Regions from separate parts of the Paenibacillus sp. BK720 genome, predicted to be linked through region 1. Evidence: predicted binding sites of a transcription regulator. Region 1 holds the regulator's gene; each other region holds the start of a gene.
What was found. The regulator LexA, encoded in region 1, represses DNA repair genes until DNA is damaged. The targets are predictions, from matches to a motif close to CGAACATATGTTCG.
Positions count from the first base shown of each region.

Region 2: the regulator LexA is predicted to act here: its motif matches at 2,094-2,107, upstream of FHT67_RS09965 (DNA polymerase IV).
Region 3: the regulator LexA is predicted to act here: its motif matches at 1,840-1,853, upstream of FHT67_RS06925 (phosphonate ABC transporter ATP-binding protein).

Region 1 is NZ_JAASRQ010000001.1:1,425,878-1,431,139, reverse strand. It holds gene FHT67_RS06425 (1,2-dihydroxy-3-keto-5-methylthiopentene dioxygenase) at 1-452, shown strand, start outside; gene FHT67_RS06420 (HAD family hydrolase) at 515-1,303, opposite strand; gene FHT67_RS06415 (hypothetical protein) at 1,331-1,840, opposite strand; gene FHT67_RS06410 (DUF896 domain-containing protein) at 1,919-2,107, opposite strand; gene FHT67_RS06405 (LysM peptidoglycan-binding domain-containing protein) at 2,257-2,472, opposite strand; gene lexA (transcriptional repressor LexA) at 2,789-3,409, shown strand; gene FHT67_RS06395 (PspC domain-containing protein) at 3,541-3,735, shown strand; gene glnA (type I glutamate--ammonia ligase) at 3,858-5,186, opposite strand.
Region 2 is NZ_JAASRQ010000002.1:679,055-684,316, forward strand. It holds gene FHT67_RS09955 (SOS response-associated peptidase) at 1-542, opposite strand, end outside; gene FHT67_RS09960 (DUF2515 domain-containing protein) at 691-1,983, shown strand; gene FHT67_RS09965 (DNA polymerase IV) at 2,159-3,412, shown strand; gene FHT67_RS09970 (YhjD family protein) at 3,409-3,885, shown strand; gene FHT67_RS09975 (helix-turn-helix domain-containing protein) at 3,938-4,858, opposite strand; gene FHT67_RS09980 (ABC transporter permease) at 5,004-5,262, shown strand, end outside.
Region 3 is NZ_JAASRQ010000001.1:1,526,725-1,531,986, reverse strand. It holds gene FHT67_RS06935 (DUF3298 and DUF4163 domain-containing protein) at 1-517, opposite strand, end outside; gene FHT67_RS06930 (GNAT family N-acetyltransferase) at 534-1,040, opposite strand; gene FHT67_RS06925 (phosphonate ABC transporter ATP-binding protein) at 1,037-1,762, opposite strand; gene FHT67_RS06920 (hypothetical protein) at 1,924-2,148, shown strand; gene FHT67_RS06915 (hypothetical protein) at 2,226-2,363, opposite strand; gene FHT67_RS06910 (HAD family hydrolase) at 2,503-3,246, shown strand; gene FHT67_RS06905 (type IA DNA topoisomerase) at 3,319-5,262, opposite strand, start outside.

The DNA of each region.
Region 1 (5,262 bases):
ATGAACATTGGGATGCAACGAAATTGCCTGCGCACCTTCAAGAGAAATTCGTTCTCTCCGATGAAGAGAAGGCAGAAGTTCTGTCCACTTTCAATGCTGAAATTACGGACCTTGCCGCTCGCCGCGGTTACAAAACTTGGGACATCATTACATTATCCGATGCCACTCCAAACCTTGATGAACTGCTGAAGAAATTCGAATCCGTTCATACACATACAGAAGATGAAGTTCGCGCGATTACGGCCGGCAAAGGCATCTTCGTTATTAAAGGGACCGAAGAAGTTGGTTACTTCGACGTTGAACTCGAAGCCGGCGACGTGATCTCCGTTCCGGAGAGAATCCCTCACTTCTTCACATTGATGGATAACCGCCAAATCGTAGCCGTACGTCTGTTCATTGAGACAGAAGGCTGGATTGCTCATCCGTTCGAAGACCCTGCTTTCGTTAAATAAGACGTTTTCAAAAAAAAGCCCCTCTTTCCATCTTCCGATGGCGAGGGGCTTTGTCTTGTCCATTATTGCTCAAGAAGCAGCAGCAGCTCTTCCAAATGAGCAATCTCGTGCGAAGGAATGATTTCGTCATTGCGTACCGCGCCATGACGGTTCACCCATACTGAAGTCATGCCAATCGTATTGGCGCCAAGAATATCGGTAGTCAGCTTGTCGCCAACCATAATGCCATGATCCGGCTCGATTCCGAGACGCTCCAGGGCATGACGGAAGATCGACGCGGCAGGCTTGCCTTCCCCGAACTCACCGGAAATAATGATATGGTCAAAGTATGGAATCAGCTCCGGAACGCCGGCAAGCTTCTCGCGCTGCAGATCCGGCGAGCCGTTTGTGAGCAAAAGCAGTTTGTATTTTCCTTTCAGGGCATCAAGCACGCGGAACGTTTCATCGTAGACCAGCGGACGCTTGCGGCGTTCCGCAGGGAACTGGTCCGCAAGCTTTGCGCCCAGCTCTTCGTTGTCAACGCCTAACGCGCGCAGGCCGCGTGTCCAAGCTTCCTTGCGGTAGCCCGGCGCAAGCTGCTCCAGCTTGCGGAATTCCTCCTGCTCGCCTTCGCGGAAGTTCGCCCAGAGTCCTTCAAACGGGTTAATCCCGATCATCTTCGTGAACGGGAACGTCTCATAGGACTCGTAAAGAGCGCGCGCTTCTTTGCGTACGGCTTCCTCAAGCTGCTGCGGATCAACGCCGGCAGCTTCCGCACCGGCTTGGCATGTTGCTTCAAATGCTTCTTTTACGCTGCGATCATCCCACAACAGCGTATCGTCAAGATCAAATAGTACCGCTTGCTTCCCCATAATTCGCATAACTCTCCTACTCTTTTTCTATTTTTGTTCGAAAGGCAAATGGTGTGTTTTGGCGAAATCCTGCAGTTTGCTGCCGATCTCATCCGTCGGATAACGGTTGAGCAGCCGCGAGAATACCCAGTTCGCGCCTTTTTGCTGCATGATTACGACAGCACCGTTTTGCACGCTGATCCCTTTAATGTTGGATACATGCAGCTGCTTGTCCCCCGTCATTTTGCGGGTTTGAATATAGTCTTTGCCGATTGTAACGTAAGGACGCCGCAAGAAGAAAATCAGCGCAAGGAAAATGTAGCAGCCTATCGTTACCCAGAACATGGTTGTAGGCTTAAAGGATGGATCCGTCGTAATGAATACCGTATACATGCTGATCAACAAAATAAGCACAATCGGAAATATGTAGTTGCGGCCGGTATACCGGTCTACCTTGGGTGCTGCCGAAGTGCCGATTTGCGATGCGCCATGCTTTTTACGCGCCTTGTTAATTTGGTTCGTATTTTTGCGCACTTTGCGCTCCCACGTGCGTGACAAAGCAATTCCTCCTATTGTATATTGCAGGCGCCGTTCATGGAACGGCGCCAACGCTAGCTAAATGGATATATGTCCTAATTAATGCGCGACATCGTTAGGATCGCCGTCTACAATTTCGATGGAATCCAACTGCTGGCGGAAATTCCTTTTGAAATTCTCCAAATATTTCTGACGCAACACGGCACGTTCCGCAATTTCTTCTTCCGTCAAACCTACCGTTTTATTTTTACGGGATAATTCGTTAATACGCGCGATGACTTCTTCCACTGCCTTCACCTCATTTGCTTATTACTCATCCTTCTTACCTATTTTGACTTTTATCCCGAGTAATTGTCAAGGCAATGATAGAAGAATGAGAAAAGGACAGATAATTTCGAACATCCTGTGTCCGAATTACCTGTCCTTTTCTATATCGCCTATCGAGGAATAATTAATACCTGTCCTGGCCGAAGCTCTACCGAGCTTAATTGGTTGCGTTCCTTAATCTTGTATATGTATTGTCTAATGTCTTTGGACCCCTCGTAAAAACGATCTGCAATCCCCCACAACGTGTCTCCCGCCGTTACGATAACGGTCTGCTCATTCGCTGCAGCCTCTTGAATGTGATCGGATGATGCATTCGTACGCATCATGAGGAAGCTCGTAAAAAGAAGGACGAACACTGCAGCGCACACAATAATCTTAAATGCATGACGTTGAACGTGATGCGCCCGTAACTTGAACGATTTAGCGGTTTCTTCCTTATGGATACTTTTATAAAAAGACGGATTCATAATCATGATTATCGCTCCCCGAACGTTTGTTCTGTTTTCTTATGTTCTTAGAATAACACGAACAAATGTTTGCAGTCAATAAAAAATGCGAACTTTTGTTTTTGAGAACTTATGTTTGTACGAACTCCGGTTCTATGCTATAATTTTCTACAAATATTATATTGGAGTGATTCACGTGTCTAAGATTTCGAACCGCCAACAGTCGATTCTTGAATTTATTAAGAATGAGGTTCGGGACAAAGGATACCCGCCTTCAGTTCGCGAAATCGGCGAAGCGGTTGGCCTGGCGTCAAGCTCCACCGTTCACGGCCATCTGGATCGGCTAGAGAAGAAAGGCCTGATCAGACGAGATCCAACGAAACCTCGGGCGATCGAAATTTTGGATCAAGACGGTGTTGACGGCATTATCCTCCCCGCTGTGGCTCAGGTACCGATTGTCGGCAAGGTAACGGCAGGCGTGCCGATTACGGCCACTGAGAATATTGAAGAATACTTCCCATTGTCTGCACACTTCGTAGGCGACGATGAAGTATTCATCCTGAATGTCATTGGCGACAGCATGATTGAAGCCGGTATACATAACGGCGACTATGTTATCGTCCGCCAGCAGCAGACCGCCAATAACGGCGATATCGTAGTAGCCATGACGGAAGACGACGAAGCGACAGTGAAGACCTTCTACAAAGAGAAGGATCATATCCGCCTCCAGCCGGAGAACTCCACCATGGAGCCGATTCGCCTGAACAACGTCACCATTCTCGGCAAAGTGGTTGGCTTGTTCCGCGACTTCCACTGACCTATTGATATAGAAGAGGCTGTTCCCGCTAATCCGAATTCACATTCGGTTAGGGAGAACAGCCTCTTTTTATTTTCCTGATTATGGTATGATCAAATGACTTATTCTGCTTGGTATTGAGGGGGTTAAGCGTGAAGAAGAAATTAACCAGGTCTTTGCTCAACAAATCCATAGCCGGTGTTTGCGGAGGAATTGCCGAATACTGCAACCTCTCCCCTTTATATGTAAGACTGTTGTTCCTCCTCTTTATCCCCTGCAATCTTATCGTCTACATCATTCTTGCTAACGTGATCCCCGCCAGTTCCCCGACTTTATACAGGAGATAGGTTGAAAATAAGGGGGGGTAATGTGGGCATATAGTGGGCACTCCCCTTTGTCCACGAATTAAATTAAAAATGCCCTCAAAAGAAAAATCCCCGGACGCTTAGAGCGCCAAGGGATTTCCTTCCTAGTACAGCGTCAGATACTGATCGCGTTCCCATTGATGGACTTGCGTTTTGTACATGTCCCATTCGATTTCTTTCAGTTCGTAGAAATGGGCAAGAGCATGTTCGCCAAGCGCATCGCAGATAACGTCGCTGCGCAGCATTTCGTCGAGCGCTTCCTTCAGATCGGAAGGAAGGCTTGGCACGCCGGATTCCAGGCGCTCTTCTTCCGTCATGATGTAGATGTTGCGGTCTACGGGAGCCGGAAGCGCCGTTTTGTTCTTGATGCCGTCTAGGCCGGCTTTCAGCATGACGGCAAGAGCCAGATAAGGGTTGGCCGCCGGATCCGGGTTGCGAACCTCGATACGGGTGCTAAGACCGCGGGACGCCGGGATACGGATCATTGGCGAGCGGTTGCTTGCCGACCAAGCTACGTAGCAAGGCGCTTCATAACCGGGAACCATCCGTTTGTACGAGTTGATCGTAGGGTTCGTAATAGCCGCCATTGCGCGAGCGTGCTCCAGGATGCCCGCCATGTAGTAACGTGCCGTTTGGCTAAGGCCCAGACGATCCTTCTCGTCATAGAATACGTTTGTGCTGCCTTGGAAGAGCGACTGGTGGCAGTGCATACCGGAACCGTTTACGCCAAACAGCGGTTTTGGCATGAAGGTGGCATGAAGGCCGTGTTGTCTTGCAATCGTCTTAACCACAAGCTTAAACGTTTGAATTTGGTCAGCTGCCTTAATCGCATCCGCATATTTGAAGTCGATTTCGTGCTGGCCGGGAGCCACCTCATGGTGGGAAGCTTCAATCTCGAAGCCCATTTCTTCCAGCGTAAGCACGATTTCGCGGCGGCAGTTCTCGCCCATGTCCATAGGAGCAAGGTCGAAGTATCCGCCTTGATCATTCAGCTCGGTTGTAGGCTCGCCGCGCTCATCCGTCTTGAACAGGAAGAATTCCGGTTCAGGACCAACGTTCATTGCCGTAAAGCCCATTTCTTCCGCTTCCTGCAGCGCACGCTTCAGAATGCCGCGCGGGTCGCCTGCAAACGGAGTTCCGTCAGGCATGTAAATATCGCAGATCAGACGGGCGACTCGGTCTTGCGCAACCCATGGGAATACGACCCAAGTATCCAGATCAGGGTATAAGTACATGTCAGATTCTTCGATACGAACGTAACCTTCGATGGAAGATCCGTCGAACATCATTTTATTGTCCAACGCTTTATCAAGCTGACTGACCGGAATTTCTACGTTTTTGATCGTACCAAGCAAATCGGTAAATTGAAGGCGGATAAATCGTACGTTCTGTTCCTCCGCAATGCGTTTAATATCCTCTTTTGTGTAGCTCACAGCATTCATCTCCTTCAAAAGAATTGTGAAGCAATTCTTGCTTCGTAAGCATACGCTTTACCTTGTTCGTTTAACA
Region 2 (5,262 bases), on a different contig from region 1:
GTTCGGTCAAGCCAGAAGGGCTCGTCCTCCGGGCGCAAAATCACCGGCATCCGGTCGTGGATCGGAGCCATCAGCTCGTTGGGCGAGGTCGTCAGAATGGTGCAGGTGCTGACCGTTGTTGTGCCGTCCGCCGCAAGCCACGACTCGTAAAGACCGGCCATGCTGAAGATGGAGCGGTCCTTGCGGACAATACGCATCGGCTGCTTGCCGCCGTTCGTCTTTTTCCATTCGTAGAAGCCGTCTGCCGGGATGAGGCAGCGCTTGCGGCGGAGCGGCGTCTTGAAGGCCGGCTTCTCGGCCGCTGTCTCGGAGCGGGCATTGAGCATTTTATTGCCGATCTTCGGGTCGTCGGCCCAAGGCGGAACAAGTCCCCACTTCAGCTCGCCGAGCCGGTTGCGCTGACCGTCATTTATAATGGCAAGCACCTGCTGGCCCGGCGCTACGTTATATTTGGGACGATGGTAAGGCACCTTCGTCTCGCCGATCATATAACGGATCATCAGCTCCTCGAGCGATACGGTGATGGTGTATCTTCCGCACATGGCAAGTCCTCCTGAAAAATTTTTTGGAAATGAAAAACTTACTTCGAAAGCATACGCTTCACGTCCGTTGTTTACTTTTTATTATGCATGAACAGGCGGCCTGACGGCAAATACTTGTGTTACCAGTATCAGTACGGGAGGGCGGTCGATGTTAAGCAGGGGGAGAGGGCGCGGCCGCTACGGACTACGGCTTCGCAAAATCAAACAGTTCTTTTCTCTGCCCGCTGCGGCATGGGATTATGCGGTCGGCAAATGGCATGGGCTGGAGGCTTCGCATGAGATGCTAGCGGAAGCTACCCCATTGCAGCTTGCCGAGGATGCGGTTGCCGGGCTGGAGGGGGAATGGCGGAAGCTGGAGGAGCAGCAGGCGGAGCCGGTGACGAGCGCATGGAGCGGGGAGGAGAAAATCCTGATCGAACGGATCCGGGAGGAGACCTCCCGTCTGAACCGCAATAACGTGACGCGGACGGAAGCCTACCGGCTGATGCATCAACGCCATCCGGAGCTGCACTGGGCGATGCTGGCCCATCTCGTTTCCCGCAACGGGGGCTGGAATATGACGGATCTGGCAGGCGAATGGCTGCCGCAGCTGCTCCCGGACGATAAACGCCAGTCCGTCTTCCTGCTGCTCGAGCATGCGAATTCGTTTATTTTTGGCGATGCTTTTCCGCAGCTGCTGCTCTACGGGGAAAGCGTCCGCCTGGGACGCCCGTTGTTTCATCTGCTTCCGGCCTTCGGAGTAACGCGGTTTATGAAGCCGGTGTGGGAGCAGTTCTGGCGAACACGCGATCCCGCGCCGCTGACGGTCGCGCTAATTGTGAACGAGCAGCATTTCATCGAGCAGCGGGTGGTGCAGGACGATTACTTCCGCAAAAACGTGCTCGATACCTTCTTCTTCGGCATGCAGTCGCTGCTGCAGCTGAACGCGGTGATGTTCCCGTATCATGCCGAAGCGGAGCCAGAGCTGCGGCTGGCGGGATTAATCATGGAGGATTTCGACGATGTGTCCGAACGGATTGAATTCGGCAAGTCCTTGTATGCGATTTTGTTCGGCGTCCCCCGGGTGCGGGAAGGAGCGCTTGCTTTTGCGGGCAAAGGACGCCATACCGGGTCAAGGGCAGATTATGCCCCGCATCTGTTCGCCCGGATACGCCGGGAGCCGCCAGCCGCGCTGTACAAGGAGCGCTTGCTGGGCGGCAAGCTGCTGCCTGGCGCGGCGCCGTTATACAGCCCGGAGCTTCGCGACGCCTGGGCGGACCGGAAGCTCGAGAGCGCGAAGCGGGAAGACTGGTTCGCTTCGGCTTCCGGCATCATGCCTTATTTCCGAAAGCTGAAGCTGCCCCGCAGCTTCGAGCTGACAGGCGAGTACGGCCTGCTGCTCAACAAGATTGAGCTCGCCGTGCTTGCTGCCCAGCAGCTGAGGCAGCAGGAGCATCCTTGAAAACGAAAAGAAGCCTGAAGTTCGAGCCGGACTTCAGGCTTCTTTTTCCATCGCAGATTTTTTCGGCCGGCCCAACTGTTTGAAATTACCTTTAAATATCCCTTGCATAGCGAACGTACATTCGGTATATAATAATATACGAACATACTTTCGCATTTGCATTGGAGTGGGGATTATGGAACGTGTCATTATGCTGATTGACTGCCAGTCGTTCTACGCGTCCGTCGAGAAGGCCGCGCATCCCGAATATAAGAACGATCCGGTCGTTGTGGCCGGCGATCCTTCGAGGCGTTCGGGCATTATTCTGGCAGCTTGTCCGCTTGCGAAGCAGTACGGCGTGACGACCGCCGAGACCCTTGGCGAGGCGCTGGGCAAATGTCCGCATCTCGTCATTATCAAGCCGAGGATGCAAGCTTATATCGATGTCTCACTAATGATTACCGACATTTTTCGTTCGTTTACCGATCTGGTGGAGCCCTTCTCCATCGACGAACAGTTCCTGGACGTTACCGGTTCCTTGTCTTACTTCGGCACGCCCGACGAGATCGCAAGGCAAATCCAGACCAAGATTATGCTCTACACCGGCGTATGGGCCCGGGTTGGCATCAGCTCCAACAAGATTCTGGCCAAGATGGCCACGGATATTTGGGCGAAAAAAAACGAGACCGGCCAGTTCACTCTCCCGAAATCCGAGGTGGAATCTTTATTATGGCCGCTGCCCGTGAATAAAATGTTTGGCGTCGGCTCGCGGATGACCGCGCATTTCCAACGGATGGGGATTGCAACGATCGGAGATCTCGGCTGTCTTCCCCTGCCGGAATTCAAGCGCAGGCTGCGGGCGCGGATGGGCCGCAACAGCGATATTCAGGCAGAGCTGTTCTGGCAGACCGCAAACGGCATTGACCCGAGCCCGGTCAAGCCAAGCACCCATGACGCGCAGCAAGCGGTCGGCCATCAGATGACGCTTCCCCGGGATTACAGCAAGCCGCAGGAGATTGACGTTGTTCTGCTGGAATTAAGCGAGGAGGTATGCCGCCGCAGCCGAGCCAAGGGATATATGGGCAGCGTCGTTGGAGCAGGCGCGCAAGGCGCGGATTTCGACCGCCCGACCGGTTTTTTTCGCCAGATGACGGTACCCGATCCGACGAATATTACGAAGGAAGTATTCGCTGCGGCCCGCACGTTGTTTTACGCCCATTGGGACCGGCTCCCCGTCCGCAAGCTTGGCGTGACCTTATCGAAGCTGGTGCCCGACGACCAATATCAGCTTACCCTGTTCGGAAACAGGGAGAAGGAAAGAAAGCTGGATCGCGTCACGGACGCGATCCGTCATAAATTCGGAACGACCTCGATTCTCCGGGCGTCCTCGCTGCTCGAGTCAGCCCAGGCCCGTGAGCGCAGCGTCAAAATTGGAGGACACTACAAATGAGCAAGAAACTGGAAGGAAACGGCCGCTGGGAATCCAGCCGTATGATGCTGCCTGAACACCGGGAGCAATATCTAGAACGGCGCGAGCCGCCCCAAGCCTCCGGACCTGTCCCCGTTCCAAGCAAAGAGGAGCTTGAGCTTATCCGCGATTACGTGCTGCTCCCCATGATGCTGACGATCGTAGATAAGAACTGCAAGGACATCGAGCTGTCCTTTTACTCCATGAAGCAGCTGTACATGAAAGCCTCGCGCGTCCTGATGGGGCATATTCACACGGATCTAACCGCTGTTCGCAAAGCGCTTAAGGAGCGCAATATCCGGGTCTTCCTCGAGGAGAGCGACAGCGAGCATGGAGCTATTCATTACAGGTTTGTCTGCCGCGGCTACGAGGACCGCTTCTCCATGATCCGCGACGCGGCCCGCGCCGAGATTAGCGTCCGCATCGCCAAATATATCTCCACGATGTTTAAGTGAACTTTACGAAAGCACCGCCCGCTGGCAAGCAGCGCGGTGCTTTTTGATTGGGTCAATTCACATGCTCCCGGCGGTATGCCTTCGGGGACATTCCGAAAACCTTCGTAAATTGGCGGGTGAAATAGTTGCTGTCGTTAAAGCCGCTTTTATAAGAAATTTCCGTAATCGGGATACGGGTTGTCTTAAGCAGGTTGCACGCATGCTCCAGGCGGAGGCGCAGAAGATAGGCAAAGGGCGTCGTTTGATAATAGGATTGAAAGATCCGGTTCAAATGCCTCACCGATATGCCCGATTTATCCGCGATCTGCTCCCGCGTAAGCGGTTCGAGATAGTGATCCTCCATGAAGGAAATGGCATTCGCCAAATGCATCAGATTTCCTTGGATTCCTTGCTGATCCTGGTTCTGATATTGCCTGGACAAATAGACGACGAGTTCCATGAAACGAGAGCGCAGCATGGTCTGATAGCCCTGAAGCCTGCCCGTGTATTCCTCAATCATAAAGGCGACGAGGGAGGATACGTATTCCAGGCTCGGGATCGGCAAGCTAAGCTTGCTGTTAAAGGGCTGGATATTCCGATAAAACGGTTCCAATACAAAAAGCGCCTGATAGCCGATTGACGTTCTCAGGTCAGGGCCGGCTGACGTTAGGATCTCCGGGCGGTACATGATGTTGCAGATCCGGAAATCATGGGGATCCTTGTATGCATGGGAGGTAGCGCCGTCGATAACAAAGACATCCCCTTTCTTAATAAACGAGGCTTCGGTGTTTACGATATGAGTCGCATTCCCGTTCAAAACAATAACGAGTTCGGAAAAATCCACATGATCGTGAAGATACATGTCCTCGTCATGCCCGCCATACCCGATATAGAACAGAAATTGCTCGTCGGATGTAAACCAATTCAAATGGACACTTCTCGTAAGACTCTCTCCCTTCTTAACCCCGGCACAACAATCCAATGTCCTAATCATGCTATTTTAAGACCCTAAAATCAAGGATGAGGTCTAATACGCTCCATTATAATGCTAAGTGAACAAGAAAAAGCAGAGGAGTGGTACAGACTTGTCCGTCGTAAGCATCTGGCAACGCATCGTTAGGCAGCGCTATCTTTATTACATGTCAGTTCCTTTTGTCGTTTTTGTTTTTCTATTCAGCTATTTGCCGCTATGGGGCTGGACGATGGCGTTTCAGCAATTTCGAGTAGGCAAATCCTTCTTCGACCAGAAGTGGGTCGGCTTTGATAACTTCCGGATGTTATTTCAGGACGATCAATTCTTTAACGCGCTGCGAAACACCTTGGCGATGAGTTTTATGGGGCTCATTGCAAGCTTTACCATTCCGATCCTCTTCGCGGTTCTTTTGAACGAGGTGCGTG
Region 3 (5,262 bases), 100 kb from region 1:
CATACGGCGTCAGCTCGTATAAAGCAAAATAGATGACGATCGACCGGTCGGCGATATAGTAATCCTGATCCGGCCGGATGGTTGCGAATGGCTCCAGCGTGCTGATGTCGCGTTCCTTGATCTGTTCGCTGACCATTTCGGAAATGCGCTGAACATACGCGCTTCCGGGCTTGAACAGCTGGGGAAGGCTGTAGGCGTGTCCGGTTGACACGCGAAACGTCAGCGAGACCTGCAGCGTAAGGCCATGACTGCCCCCCGAATAGGCGTAATTGAATAACGACAGGCTGAGAATATCCCTTTCGTTATTCTTGACCTCGTAATACCCGCTCATTTCAGCCCGCGGATCATCAAGCGAGCCCTGCTCGTCTACCAGCTGCTGTGCCGCTTTCCGGATGGATTCATTGATTCGCTTGATTGCATTCTCGTTTGATCCTCCGCTAACGTAAGGGATCCAAAGCTCCGCTTTCGGGAATGCCGCTCTTGCAGATTGGACAATGACTGGAGACTGAAAAGCCATATTCGAAGACACCTACCTATTTGGTCAGATGCTCCATTATATGCGGGGTACGCCTCATTTCATGCCATTCGACGCCGCCGTGCGAAGATGCCGCTTTCCCAACGTAAGCAAACCCGGCTCTCTCGTAAAAGGAGATCAGATGCCGTTCGCACATCAGAATAATCGCTTTATGCCCGGCCCTGTCGCAGGTTGACACAAGGCGCTCGAGCAGCATGGCTCCAACTCCCTGTCGTCTTGCCTCCTCCGCTACGGCAACGGTCAGGATGCAGAAGTTATCGCCTTCCTCTTCATCCCGCTGGACGCCCTTCATCTCGTCCCCGCAAGACCAGGCAGAGGTCCGGATGCCGTTCGTTATGCCAAGAAGCTTGTCCCCGGACCAGGCCGACCAGAAATAACCCGGGTAATGCGCAAGCCGGTACCGGAACCCTTCCCGGGTAGCGGCCGCTTCCGGAACGTAGCATTGCTGCTCCAGCCGGAGTGCCCCTTCCAATTCGTTTTCTTTGATTAATCGAAGCTCGATCACAGCATCATTTTCTCCCGCTCGGTTAATCTTCTGCCTTTCACGTCCAGCACAAGCTCGCCGTTGTTTAGACCGATAATCCGGTCCGCGAACCTTTCCGCCCAGTCCCCTTGATCAAGCACCGCGATAACCGTAACGCCCTGCTCCGTAGTCAGCCTCTTCAGATCGGACAACACGCGGTCCGCCGTATGGGGATCAAGCCCTGCCACCGGCTCATCCGCGGCGATCACCTTCGCTCCGTGCACCAGTGCCCGGGCAATCGCGATACGCTGGCGTTCGCCGCCGCTCATCGTGCTGGCTTTTTGATGGGCTTTATCGAGCAGTCCCAGCTTTTCAATCGTATCCATCGCGCCCATGTAATCGTCGTTGCGCAGCATGCCCGTCCATCTGCGCCACGCAGGCGTCTGCGCAACGGCACCGATGCTGACATTTTTAAGCCCGGTCTTGTTCTGGTACAGAACGGGCTTCTCCTCCAGATAAGCTACCGCGCGCTTGATTTTCAATCTGCCCGCGAGCCCCTGCTTGAAAATGTCTTCGCCTTCGAAGAAATAGCTGCCGCCGCTCCACTTGTTCTGCAGCGCCAAGCTTTTGAGCAGCATCGACTTGCCGCTGCCGCTGGCTCCCTTTATTGCGATAAATTGGCCTGGCTGGACTTCAAAGCTGATATTCTTCAAGATCGTCGGCCCACCGGGAATTTGTACTCTAAGATTCGATATTCTCAACATAAGTCCATGCCCCTTTTTTGTAAACGCTTCGCCATTCTATGAATCTAGTTTACGAGAAACAAAAAACAGTTTCCACACGAACAAATGTTTGCTATAATAAAAACAGAACAAACGTTCCCTGTTTTGCATCCCATAATCATTTTGGAGGAGGCTGAATCACCATGAATAAAAGCTGCGAAAACTTTCGTTATTTAGAGAAAGGATGGCCGCGCCGGGACCTTACGTTTAAGTTTTACACGGACGGAACATTAACGATTATCGATAATCGGGCAGAGGAGGTGATCTCGCCAAATGATTTGAAGGGTGACAGCATGGACTTCTATGTACGCAGGCGTATCGCCTTTATTAAGAATAAACTGATGGCCGCTCAGCAGAAATATGCTTAACGGCTCTAAATACTTTAAGACAGGCGGAATCCAAGGGCGCTGGAAGAATATCGTCCCTGGATTCCGCCTGAGCTGTTTTACGGCAGCTGTTTATTAATTCCATTCATGCTTGGAGGACGGTTTGCGAGTTTGTTCAACTTAAGGCCAATGGCTTCCGATTTAAAACTGGATTGGTTTTGACGGTTTTGCGTTTTGTCGGCTTTATTGAATGGCATGCTCTTCACCTCCTGCCTTATGAGAATGATTAGCATAAATCGCCTGAATTAAACATCGCTTGGGGCTTCGTTGACGTAAGGCTTCGAATAAGGTAGATTGTTCATACGATGAACTTCACCAAAGGAGCCGTGCTTTTAAATGAAGCAAAACCTTTTCTTTGACCTAGACGACACCCTCATTCACTGCAACAAATATTTCTACTTTGTGATCGAACAGTTTGTCGACGCGATGACGACGTGGTTTGCGGGTTATGAAGGGGTAAGCGCAGATGCGGTGCGCAATAAACAGACGGAGATCGATATTGCGGGCGTAGCGGTGCTCGGATTCAAGAGCGAGCATTTCCCGCAGTCCTTTATTGATACATACCACTATTACTGCGACCTTACGGGCCGCAAGAAATCCAAGACGGAGCAGGATTTTCTGTGGAAGCTTGGCTTAAGCGTATACGAGCATGAGACCGAGCCGTATCCTAATATGGAGGCTACACTCGATAAGCTGGCCGGAGAAGGTCACACCCTTCATCTATACACCGGAGGGGAAATTACGATTCAGCGCCGCAAGATTGAACAAATGAAGCTGGAGCGGTATTTCGATACGAGAATTTATATCCGTCGGCATAAGAACAGCGAAGCGCTTGAGCAGATCTTGGCGGAGGGCGGTCATGACCGCCACTTGACGTGGATGATCGGCAACTCGATCCGGACGGATGTTGTGCCTGCTCTCACGGCAGGCATTCATGCGATCCATATGAGAACGGAATCCGAATGGCAGTACAATGTCATTAATATCGAGGTAGAACCGAAGGGGGCCTTCTTCACCTTGAATAACCTGCTTGAAGTGCCGCCGGCGATTCACGACTATGTGAATCGCAAGCAACCCTAACCTTAATGGCATAAACAAAAGGAGTAAAGCGGCATATGGCGCTTTACTCCTTTTTCTGTTGAATGATTATACTTAAGATTGCACGCCTTGAACGGAAACCGTGCCTTTGTCACGATCCGTCAACACCAGCTTGGCTTTGCTGCTGCTGCCGTCCTGACGCTTGAAGGTAAGCTGGCTCGTTGCTCCTTTTTCGAGCAGGGAACGAACCATTGGGATCGAGATCGTCTTTCCCTGCTGCTCCTTCCAGATAACGAACGTACAGCCATCCCGGAAGGCGCTGCAGCCGAAGCCGCGTTTCCCTTCAATAATATGTCCGCTGCAGCCCGTTCTAGGGCAAGCCGCGATTGGCTCACGGGGAGAAGGATTTGCAGCCGCCGTACGGGATGCTGCCTTAGGTGCCGCGGTAGCGGTTGCTGAGGCGGTGGATGTTGACCTCGATGAAGAGGTCCGGCTTCCGCCGGAAGCCTTCGAAGCTCGGCTGCCCCGCTTGGAACCGGTACCCGTTGCCCCTCGCTTGCCGCCGTTCTCGCGTTCTTCGAACGTTCCCGGCGCGGCAGGGCGCTGCTGGCGAACCTTATCGACGATCATTGCGGCGAATTGCTTCACCTTCAATATAAACTGGTCGTCGGATGCTTCACCGCGCGAAATCTGGTGCAAGCGCTGCTCCCATCGTCCGGTCATTTCGGGCGATGCCAGCAAATCCACGCCAGCCCCGCGAATCAACTCGATCGCGGCACAGCCTTTGGAAGAGATCTCCAGCTTTTTGCCGGTCAGATCCACATAACCAACCTGTTTCAGCCGTTCGATGGTGGCAGCCCGGGTAGCCGGAGTGCCAAGCCCGGTATCCTTCATCGCCTCGCGCAGCTCGTCATCCTCCATCGACTTGCCGGCGCTTTCCATCGCTTTCAGCAAAGTGCCCTCGGTATAAGGCTTTGGCGGTTGGGTCGTTTTCTCAAGCGATTCGGATTTTACGCATTTGACGCCCTGCTGGGGTTCAATGGCAAACGGTTTATCGGTGAGCAGCTCTTCCTCATCGCCCTCAGCCTCATCCTTCTCGCTGGCTTTTTTCTTGGTGGTCTTCTTCGCGGCTTGCCCCTGATCCTGCAGAACTACCTTCCAGCCAAGCTCCAACAGCTCCTTCGCCTTCGTTCGAAAGATCTCGCTTTCCACCTCGGTCATAACCGTGTGGTTCTTGTATACCGCGGGCGGATAATACTGCGACAGGAACCGCCGGACGATCATATCATAAATATTGTGTTCCTCCGGGCTTAAGCCCGAAGGACGCTTGGGCGTTGGCATAATGGCATGGTGGTCCTCAACCTTCGCCGGGTTGCAAACCGCCTTATTCCCCTTGTGCACCCTGCCCCGGTCCGCGCCGTTTGCCAGCTCTCGGTAAGAATCGGACCCCTGCAGCATCGTCAGCACCTTCTGCATGACGGGCAGATTCTCTTCGGTTACGTAATTGGAGTTCGTTCGCGGATAGGTAATGGCTTTGTGCTTCTCGTACAAAGCCTGCGCAATATCCAGCGTCTTCTTCGCCGAATAGCCGTAACGGCCGTTTGCTTCCCGCTGCAGAAGCGTCAGGTCATGCAGCCGGAACGGATATTCCTTGCTCTCCGCCGTCTGATAGTCCTTAATGATGCCGGGCTTGCCCTGCGTCTTGGCGGCCAACGCTTCCGCCTTTGCTTTGTCCGTAATTCGGTCCCCCTGCCATATGCCTGAATATTGAAAGCCGTTCTGATTAAATAGCGCTTTTACGACATAATACATATCCGACTTGAACGCCGTAATTTCTTTGTGCCGGTCATACAGCAGCGCGAGGACCGGCGTCTGCACCCTGCCAACCGAGAGTAAAGCTTTATGACGGATCGTGAATGCGCGGGAGGCATTCATTCCGATCAGCCAGTCCGCTTCGCTGCGCGCCCTGGCTGCCCTTGTAAGCGGGGCATAGTCCTCGTCGCTTCGAAGGGAGTCAAAGCCCTTTCTGATCGTCTCAGGCGTCAAATCCGAGATCCA